DNA from 3 places in the Mesorhizobium sp. CNPSo 4689 genome. Region 1 is predicted to be linked to each of the others. Evidence: riboswitches for the same ligand, from Rfam matches in the RefSeq annotation. Region 1 holds a riboswitch; each other region holds the start of a gene.
What was found. Region 1 has a riboswitch for thiamine pyrophosphate ahead of thiC (phosphomethylpyrimidine synthase ThiC). Riboswitches for the same ligand answer to the same signal wherever they lie in the genome.
Positions count from the first base shown of each region.

Region 2: it holds a riboswitch for thiamine pyrophosphate, as region 1 does, so the genes downstream of both, AC04SI_RS29155 (YkoF family thiamine/hydroxymethylpyrimidine-binding protein) here and thiC (phosphomethylpyrimidine synthase ThiC) in region 1, are expected to answer to the same signal.
Region 3: it holds a riboswitch for thiamine pyrophosphate, as region 1 does, so the genes downstream of both, thiB (thiamine ABC transporter substrate binding subunit) here and thiC (phosphomethylpyrimidine synthase ThiC) in region 1, are expected to answer to the same signal.

Region 1 is NZ_JBWLUZ010000023.1:6,139-9,506, forward strand. It holds gene AC04SI_RS23600 (hypothetical protein) at 382-813, opposite strand; TPP riboswitch at 1,101-1,217, shown strand; gene thiC (phosphomethylpyrimidine synthase ThiC) at 1,321-3,156, shown strand; gene thiO (glycine oxidase ThiO) at 3,153-3,368, shown strand, end outside.
Region 2 is NZ_JBWLUZ010000040.1:16,526-19,893, reverse strand. It holds gene AC04SI_RS29165 (ABC transporter ATP-binding protein) at 1-396, opposite strand, end outside; gene AC04SI_RS29160 (ABC transporter permease) at 393-1,163, opposite strand; gene AC04SI_RS29155 (YkoF family thiamine/hydroxymethylpyrimidine-binding protein) at 1,281-1,889, opposite strand; TPP riboswitch at 1,880-1,993, opposite strand; gene AC04SI_RS29150 (nucleotidyltransferase family protein) at 2,228-3,313, shown strand.
Region 3 is NZ_JBWLUZ010000003.1:362,648-366,015, reverse strand. It holds gene thiP (thiamine/thiamine pyrophosphate ABC transporter permease) at 1-759, opposite strand, end outside; gene thiB (thiamine ABC transporter substrate binding subunit) at 768-1,766, opposite strand; TPP riboswitch at 1,810-1,924, opposite strand; gene AC04SI_RS06835 (thiamine diphosphokinase) at 2,059-2,703, shown strand; gene AC04SI_RS06830 (ABC-F family ATP-binding cassette domain-containing protein) at 2,706-3,368, shown strand, end outside.

The sequences.
Region 1 (3,368 bases):
CTCCTATGCCTCGGCGTGCTGTCCTCGACGCAGATCTTCAGCGAAAGTCGGTTGCCCCGGGGAATTCAGCACTTCTGAGCCAATCGCCATAGTCACCTTCCACTTGTTGTGGGGCAGACCGTCACAAGGGCTTCCAAAGTTGACTGAGCAAGTGACGTGCCATGCTGAAGACGTCGCTACGCGCTGACACTCAAGTTGGCTGGCGCACCTTCGTCGCGCTCCTTTCTTTTTTGCTTTGAGGGTCAAACTGAGCACGACACGCAAGCGTTTCGGACATGGTTCGTTGGTTCGATACGCGACAATTTCGTTCAACATCGACGGCTGTAGTCTGCTATGAAACCTCGAGATTGAGACATCTTGCGGCGGCACCGTCTCGATACGTCAGGCGAGACGCGCCACTGACGCCGACATATTCACGAGCGAAGGTCGGGCGTCCGGCTCTTGGAGCATGGCCCAGGCCGTAAGCGTCATCGTTAGGGCGGCCACGCCTCGGCTCTGCGGCAGGAGCATCGCTTTGTGATTCGCGCTGTTGCTGCCGCATTCGATGCTTTTCTCGACCGCGTTGCCCCGTAAGCGCGGCAATGGATTTCCGCTCGTCGCTAACGGCATGCTCCAGTAAGTCACAGCAGAGGCCTTGGACAGCTTAGCGATGTTCTCGACGACCGTTCCGTGGCAGCGCGGTTGTCGCAATCCTTTCGAACGGGACCTTCCCGAAGAAATCGCCTTTCTGCAGCTCAATTCCGGCAGCAGGTTGACGCCTTGATCGACATGCCCGAGCGGCTGGCCAATATGCCCTTCCGTTTCCTTCACCAAATGGTGGCCACCTGTCGAACCGCGGCCGCGGAAAGGATTTCGCCGGGCTGACCAATGACGGAGGCAGGGCAGATCTACGCGCAAACGTTTGGTGCCGATTGCAGGCGTGATCCTCATAAGGATCGATCTTTCAGCCCGACGGTTCGGCGATCCCCTTATCCCTGCTTAGGTCTCCGGGGCGTGATTTGTCGCCGACACCTGCGCGCGCATTTCCCTGGGTTTGGTAGGCGGCCTACCGCCGCATCTCGAAGGCGCTTGACAAAATAGCGCCGGCCCGTTCAATTCCAAGCATTCACCAGGGGAGTCCCGGCAAGGGGCTGAGATACTGCTGGCTTTCGCGGCGCAGTGACCCGTTGAACCTGATCCAGTTCATACTGGCGTAGGGACGGTGCAAGCGCTTTGCGGGAGTTTACGCCCGAGGTCCTGTTTCGGCAGGTCGACAGAAGCGTCTTTTCATCCTTCCGGCACAGAACTGGGTCTCCAATGCATGAGCAAAGGAGCCTCAAGATGAATGCCCTCACCCCAGCCGTGTCGACGGGACCGCTGCCTGCCTCACGGAAAATCCACAAGTCCGGCGTCCTCCACCCGCACATCAAAGTGCCGATGCGAGAAATCTCCGTCCATCCGACGGCGGGTGAACCGCCCGTCACCGTCTATGATCCGTCCGGCCCCTATACGGACCCGACTGTCGAAACCAGCATCGACAAGGGCCTCGCCCGGCTTCGCCATGAATGGATTACGGCGCGCGGCGATGTCGAAGCCTATGACGGCCGCCACGTCCGGCCGGAAGACAATGGATTTGCGGCGGGCGAGCGCCTGACGCCGGAATTCCCCGTTCGCAACCGGCCGCTCAGGGCCAAAGCCGGCAAGGCGGTGACCCAGCTTGCCTACGCGCGCGCCGGCATCATCACGCCCGAGATGGAGTTCGTTGCCATCCGCGAGAACCTTGGACGCGAGGTCCTACGCGGCAAGCTTGAGCGCGACGGCCAAGCCTTCGGCGCGGCGATTCCCGATTTCGTCACGCCCGAATTCGTGCGCGACGAGGTGGCTCGCGGACGCGCGATCATTCCAGCCAACATCAACCACCCAGAGAGCGAACCGATGATCATCGGCCGCAATTTTCTGGTCAAGATCAACGCCAATATCGGCAATTCGGCGGTCACCTCGTCGATGGCCGAGGAGGTCGAAAAGATGGTGTGGGCGATCCGCTGGGGCGCCGATACGGTGATGGACCTGTCGACCGGCCGCAACATCCACAACATTCGCGATTGGATCGTCCGCAACTCGCCAGTGCCGATCGGCACGGTGCCGCTCTATCAGGCGCTCGAAAAGGTCGGCGGCGTCGCCGAGGATCTGACCTGGGAGGTCTACCGCGACACGCTGATCGAACAGGCCGAACAGGGTGTCGACTATTTCACCATCCACGCCGGCGTGCGGCTGCACTATATCCCGCTGACCGTCGACCGGGTCACGGGTATCGTCTCTCGCGGCGGCTCGATCATGGCCAAATGGTGCCTGCACCATCACCGGGAAAGCTTCCTTTACGAGCACTTCGCCGAGATTTGCGACATCTGCCGCGCCTATGACGTGTCCTTTTCGCTCGGCGACGGACTTCGTCCGGGCTCCATTGCCGATGCCAACGACGCGGCGCAATTTGCCGAACTGGAAACGCTGGGCGAGCTGACGAAGATCGCCTGGGCGAAAGATTGCCAGGTGATGATCGAGGGGCCCGGCCACGTGCCGATGCACAAGATCAAGGAGAACATGGACAAGCAGCTCGCCGTCTGCGGCGAGGCGCCGTTCTATACGCTGGGGCCGCTGACGACCGACATCGCGCCGGGCTACGACCACATCACCTCAGGCATTGGGGCTGCCATGATCGGCTGGTTCGGCACCGCCATGCTCTGCTACGTCACGCCGAAGGAACATCTCGGCCTTCCCGATCGCAACGATGTCAAGACCGGCGTGATCACCTACAAGATCGCCGCCCATGCCGCCGACCTGGCGAAGGGCCATCCGGCAGCGAAAGTCAGGGATGATGCCCTTTCCCGCGCGCGCTTCGAGTTCCGCTGGGAAGACCAGTTCAACCTGTCGCTCGATCCCGAAACCGCGCGTTCCTTCCACGACCAGACCTTGCCCAAGGAGGCGCACAAGGTGGCGCATTTCTGCTCGATGTGCGGACCGAAATTCTGCTCCATGCGCATCTCCCACGACATCCGCGCCGAGGCGCAGAAGGAAGGCATGGCGGCGATGGCGGCGAAATACCGCGAGGGCGGCAATCTCTACATGCCAGCTGACGAGACCGGCGTGCCGCTCATACCAGACGCGCCGGAACCGTCATGAGGGTGCTGGTCAAAGGGGCCGGCGTCGCCGGCCTCACCGCCGCCTTCGAACTCGCGGCGCGCGGCGCGGCGGTCACCGTCATCGAGACCAGGTATACCCTTGGCGGCAATGCGTCGTGGTTCGCCGGCGGCATGCTGGCGCCGTGGTGCGAGCGTGAAAGCGCCGAGCAGCCGGTGCTGGATCTCGGACGCGACGCCGCCGACTGGTGGGAT
Region 2 (3,368 bases), on a different contig from region 1:
GCCGGAAAGCTCGGCCGGCCAGGCGCGCTCGAAGCCGGCAAGGCCGAACTCGGCAAAGAGCGGCGTGACTCGCTCGCGCGCCGCCCGGCGCGGCACTCCCTGCACCTCCAGCCCCAGCGTCGCATTGTCGAGGATGCGGCGCCATGGCATCAGCGCGTCGCGCTGCGGCATGAAGGCGAAGCGGCTGCCATGGTCGTCGAGCGGCGCGCCGTCGAACAGCATCTCGCCCTCGCCTTTCTCCGCGCCGGTCAGCAGCTGGAACAGCGTCGACTTGCCGGCGCCGGACGGACCGAGGATGGAGACGAATTCGCCTGCCGCGACATTGAGCGAAATGCCGGCCAGTACCTCGAGCGGACCAAAGCATTTTCGCACCTGGCGCAGCTCCAGCCGGGTCATTGCCGCCCCTCGCCGCCGCGTTCTCCTGCCGCTCGCTCCCAGGGCATGACAAGGCGCTGGACGAGCACCGTCAGGCCGAACAGCACCAGCGTCAGCGCCGCACTGACGCCGACCGCCGCGAGCACCAGGTCGGGGCGGAAATTGTTCTTGGCGTTGAGCATGTAGATGCCCAGCCCCTTCGCCGCGCCCGCATATTCGGCGAAGATCGCGCCGACCACGGCATAGGTGATCGATATCCTCAAGCCGGCGAAGAAATAGGGCAGCGCCGAGGGCAGCCGCGCCAGCCAGAAGACACGCCAGCGCCCTGCCCCCATGGCGCGGAGCATCTGGCCGATCTCCTTCTCGGTCGCCTCAAAACCCTCGACCAACGCCACCATCATCGGAAAGAAGGTGACGAGTGCCACGAGCAGGATTTTCGGCAGCAGGCCGAAGCCGAACCACAGCACGACCAGCGGCGCGATCGCCACCAGCGGCAAGGTCTGGCTGGCGATCAGCAGCGGAAACAGCGCGCGGCGCAATGACGGCCAGAAGTCGACCAGCGCCGAGAAAAGGAAGGCGGCGGAGAGCGAGCAGGCAAAGCCGGCAAGAGTGGCGCGGATGGTCGGGATGGCATTGTCCATCAGCGCCTCGCGATTCTCCCACGCCTGTCCTAAGACGCGCGAGGGCGCCGGCAACACCGTCGGCCTAACGCCGCCATAGCGGGCATAGAGCTCCCACGCAGCGAACAGCAGCCCGACCGAGACGGCAGCCGGTGCAGCCCTGGCGATGGCCGACGAGACAGCTGATCTCCCCCCTCGTGGGGAAGGGCCAGAGGTATCTCCTCCAGACAACGGGACGGACGGAACAGCCACGGAAATATCCTCGACGGCGGCGAGCGCTATGGCTCAGACAGCGGACGGGCTGTTGGCCGACACGGTGACGTCGAGGGTTACGTGGCCGGCGCCCGGCCCGAAGCGGCAGAAGGCTTCGTTCAGCGTGGCGAAGATGGCACCGGCATCGCCGCGCAATTTGGTGCAGAAATGCTTGGAGCGCTCGTAGACGCCGGACTGTTTGAGGAAGTCGATGCAGCCATAGATCTCGTCCATGTGGTCGCCAGTGCCCATCACATAGAGCGAGAATTGCGCCGCCGTCGCCTGACCGGTCACGGCGGTGGCCTGCACGGCGCGGATGGCGGCAACCTTGCGCTCGTCGAGCGGAATGACGGGGCCGCCGACCTCGTCGGAGCGGCAGATCGGATCGTCGGGCTCGCCCGGGCAGCCGCGCGAGATCGCCGCTGACAGCACGCAGTGCTTGCCGCTGGCGGAAGCCGCGACGAACAAGTCGCGCATCGCCGGGAACAGCACTTCGGGCGGCCCGACCAGCAAGGTCGAGATGTCGTCGGTCTCGATCCTCAGCCGATCGCGATACGGATCGAGCGCGCCAAGCGCGCCAAGGATGACGCCGACGAAATCATCGGCCATGGGATAGAGGGAAATCTGTGCGCCAGAAAACATAGCCCGCCTCGCTCCGCTGGTATTACCCAGATCAGCTTTTAGGGTCTGTGGGCTTGCCGCCCCCGTCTCAGCCCCGACCGTACGGAGCACCCCTGTGGATGCCGGGGTTAAAGCACTGTTCGGCGAATTGGGGAAGAGGGTTTGTCGAGGCGTGACGCGAATGTGTGTTGGGCCAGGTTTTGACAGTCTCCCGCTTGGGGGAGATCGGTTTCAACGCTCCGCGTTATAAGATTTTCACCATTTTCTTATAACATCCTTGAAATTCAGCTGGATAGCGCGCAGTTATAAGAAAACTGACAAATTCTTATAACGGAAGGCGCATGATCGGAGTGCTAGCCATGAAAACGATCGATCTCGCCTATCGCACGATGTACGCCGAACTCGTGCAGCGTAGCCTGGATGCCTCGTTCGAGACCTATTTCTCGACGGCGGGCAACTTCGTCCGCGTTCCGGTAAAGGGCCGCGACTACTGGTACTTCGAGGAAACCCGCCCGACGAAGACAAGGCGATACGTCGGCCCGGCCGAAGACCCCGAGATCGCAAAACGGGTCGCCGCCTTCAAGGAGATCAAGAGCGACCTCAAGAGCCGCCGCAAGCTGGTTTCCAGCCTCGTGCGCGACGCCGGCTTGACCGCGCCTGACACATTCACCGGCGAAGTGGTCGAAGCCCTGGAGAAGGCCGGACTCTTTCGCCTGCGCGCCGTTTTGGTCGGAACGGTCGCCTTCCAGACCTATGCCGGGCATCTTGGCGTGCGGCTGCCTGGTGCCTCGCTGCAGACAGGCGACGTAGACTTCGCTCAATTTCATTCCGTCTCGGCCGAAGTGGACGACAGTCTGCCGCCGGTCATTGAGGTGCTCAAGGCAATCGATCCGACATTTCGTCAGGTTCCACACCGAACAGACGCCGGACGGACCACACAGTTCGAGAACGCTTCCCGCTACAAGGTCGAATTCCTCACTCCGAACCGGGGCAGCGACGACCATGCGGATCACGCAAGCCCGATGCCGTCGCTGGGAGGCGTCTCCGCGCAGCCTTTGCGGTTCCTGGATTTTCTCATCCGCGACCCCGTCAGAACGGTGCTCCTGCACCGCTCGGGCGTGCCCGTGCTGGTGCCCTCGCCCGAGCGCTACGCCGTCCACAAGCTGATCGTCGCTTCACGCCGGCAAAGCGCCGCAGCGAAGCGGGAAAAGGACCTCCATCAGGCGAGCCAGCTGGTCAAGGCGCTTGACGCCACACGCCGGCAGGATGACCTCGCCTTCGTGTTCGCGGAAGCATGGAACAGGGGCGACAGCTGGCGCGACGCGCTCCGGAAAGGCCTGCACCTGCTCGATCCGGACAGGCATGATATGGTCGGCCAGATCCTCGGGAGGGCGCTTGCCGATATTGGCGCGCAGCTCGAAGGATTTCCAATGCGGCTCGCCTGAGGCGCCGGCATTCCGATGGTTTCTATCCATCTCTTTCGTTCATATTGTACGAATT
Region 3 (3,368 bases), on a different contig from region 1:
GACGAAGGTGAGCGCGATCTGCAGAAATGTCAGCGTTACGGTCCGCGCGGGATCGAAATCGAAGCGCAGCGCCTGGTAGATGGCGACCTCCAGCGTCGTGGCGGCCGGCCCGCCGCCCAACGTCAGCACGATGGTGAAGGAGGTGATGCAGAGCATGAAGACAAGCCCGGCAATACCGGGGAGTGCCGCGCGCAGCGCCGGCCATTCGATCAGCCGGAAGGCGGGTCTTGCGCCCATGCCGAGCTGACTCGCCAGCCGCCATTGGTCGGCCGGCACCGTCCCCAGCGCCTCCAGGAACAGCCTTGTGGCCAAAGGCAGGTTGAAGAAGACATGGGCGACGAGAATGCCTGACAGCCCGTAGATGCCCGGCCAATTCCGGCTGCCAAGAATGCCGGCGAAATAGCCGGCATTGCCGTAGAGCGCCAGGATGCCGAGCGCAGCGACGATGGCCGGCAGTGCCAGCGGCAGGGCGAAGAGCTGCAGGATCAGGCCGCGGCCGAAAAAGCGCGGATGCCGCGACAGGGCGCGCGCCACGAACAGCGCCGGCACGACGGAAAGCAGCGTCGAGAGAGCCGCTTGCCACAGCGTGAAGCGGGCGACGCGCAGGAGATAGGGATCGAAGGCGGACGCAGCGCCGGAGAGGTCGCGTGCGCCTTCGAGGATGAGCCCGGCGAACGCGCCGCCGATCAGTAGCGCTATTGCCGAAAGCGCGACGATGCCGGCGGTGATGCGGGGATCGGTCGAACGCGCCGGTACCATCCCGACCCCTACTTGCTCATCACCGCCAGCCATTCATCCACCCAGACCTTGCGGTTGGCCGCGACCTCCTCCGGACTGAACAGCAAGGTCTTGGTTGGCTTGACCAGTCTGTCGAAGGCCGGGTTGAGCGGCTTGTCGGTCTTGCCGGCCGGGTACATCCAGTTGGTCTCGGGAATGACATTCTGGAACTTCGGTCCGGTCATGAAGGCCATGAACTTTTCCGCCAGCGGGTTCTTGGCGCCGGTCGTAGTGATGCCGGCAACCTCGATCTGCAGATACTCGCCTTCCTCGAAAGACGCCGCCTGGTAGCGCTCGGTGTTTTCGGCGACCATGTGGTAGGCCGGCGACGTCGTGTAGGACAGCACCATCGGCGCTTCGCCCTTGGTGAACAGGCCGTATGCCTCGCTCCAGCCCGGCGTCACTGTCAGCACCTTCGACTTGAGCTTGGCCCAGGCCTCCGGCGCCTTGTCGCCATAGACCGACTTGACCCAGAGCAGCAGGCCGAGGCCCGGTGTCGAGGTGCGCGGATCCTGGATGACGATCTTGTCGGTTGCATCGCCTTCGACCAGTTCCTTCAGGCTCTTCGGCGGCACTTTTAGCTTTTCGGTATCGTAGACGACGGCGAAATAGCCATAGTCGAACGGCACGAAGGTGTCGTCGCTCCAGCCGCCCGGCACGTTGACATCGGACACCGCGCCATGCGGCGCGAACAGGCCGGTGGCCTTGGCTTCGGCCGTCAGGTTGGTGTCGAGGCCGAGTACGATGTCGGCCTTGGTCGAGGCCCCTTCGAGCTTGACGCGGTTGAGCAGCGCCACGCCGTCGGCGACCGAGACGAAGTCGAGGGTGCAGCCGCATTCGGCCTCGAATTCCTTCTTCACCAACGGACCCGGACCCCACTCGGCGGTGAAACTCTCATAGGTGTAGACGGTGAGCTTGTCCTGCGCTTGCGCGGGTGCAGTAACAGCCAGGGTGATTGCTGAGATCAGTGCGTATAAAAGCGTGCGCATCGGCGCCTCCTTCGTTCGTGTTGAAAGGAATTGAGGCGTCGGGTTGTCCGAAACGTCTAATCCCTCCGCCGGTACAAACCGGATCAGGTTCAGCGGGTTGGCTGGTTTGCCTCTCAGCCGGTCCGCGAAGATCGCGTCCGGCACCCCGTTAGAGCGTTTCGACACATAGGCCCGGCCGATGTGGCGTGCAAGCGGAACTTTGCCGGGGATCCAGTGCATGTTGCCCAAAGACGCGACGCACGTGAGGCCCGGCCTTCCGTTTCGCAGGCAGGGCTGGTAAGGGCCACGAGATATGAGCACATTCACCATCCTGCTTGGCGGCGATCTCATCCGCACGCCACTGCTCGACCGCCAGATCGAGGGCACGCGCGTCATCGCCGCCGACGCCGGCATCGGCCATGCTCGGATGCTGGGAGTGATGCCCGAACTCTGGGTCGGCGATTTCGATTCCGTGCCGGCGGATTTGCCGGACGATCTGGCCGCCGTGCCGCGCCAGGTGTTTCCGCCCGAGAAAGACCAGACCGACGGCGAACTGGCGATATCAGCCGCACTCGAACGCGGCGCCACCAGCCTGGTTCTCGCCGGCGCCTTCGGCGGCAAGCGTGCCGACCACGCCTTCCTGCACCTAGCCCTCGCGGTGCGCCTGGCCGAAGGCGGGATGGATGTGCTTTTGACCAGCGGCGCACAGGAAGGCATCCCGCTTTTGCCTGGAAAAGCCGGTTTCAGCTACGCCGACGGCACGCTGTTTTCGGTGCTCGGCTTCTCCGACCTTGCCGGCTTGAGCGTCACTGGCGCCAAATGGCCGCTCGACCATGTCGAAGTTGCGTTCGGCTCGTCGCTGACCATTTCCAACGAGGTCAAGGGCCGCCTCGAAATCGCCTTGGGCAGCGGCCGTGCGCTGCTGCTTGCCCACCCCTACCCCTTGCCTGAAAGCTGATCATGGCCCCGCCGCTTCTCAATCTCGACGGGGTCAAGCTCACCTTCGGCGGCACGCCGCTGCTTGACGGCGCCGAACTCAGTGCCTCGGCCGGCGACAAGATCGCGCTGGTCGGCCGCAACGGCTCCGGCAAGTCGACGCTGCTGAAGATCGCTGCTGGAATGATCGAGCCGCAGGATGGCGAAGTGTTCCGCCAGCCCTCGGCGACCGTGCGCTATCTGCCGCAAATGCCCGACATGGACGATTTCGCCAACGTTCGCGCCTATGTCGAGGCGGGACTGGGGCCCGCCGACGATCCCTACCGCGCCACCTATCTGATGGAACACCTTGGCCTCACCGGCGAAGAGAAGCCGAACGATCTCTCCGGCGGCGAGGCGCGCCGCGCAGCCCTTGCCCGCGTCATGGCGCCCGAGCCCGACATTTTGCTGCTTGATGAGCCGACCAACCATCTTGACCTGTCGGTGATCGAATGGCTGGAGGAGGAGCTTGCCCGCACCTCGTCGGCGCTGATCCTCATCTCCCACGACCGTCGTTTTCTCGAGCGCGTCTCGCGCGCCACCGTCTGGCTCGACCGTGGCCAGACCCGCCGGCTCGACAAGGGCTTTGGTCATTTCGAGGAATGGCGCGACCAGGTGCTGGAAGAGGAAGAGCGCGAGCAGCACAAG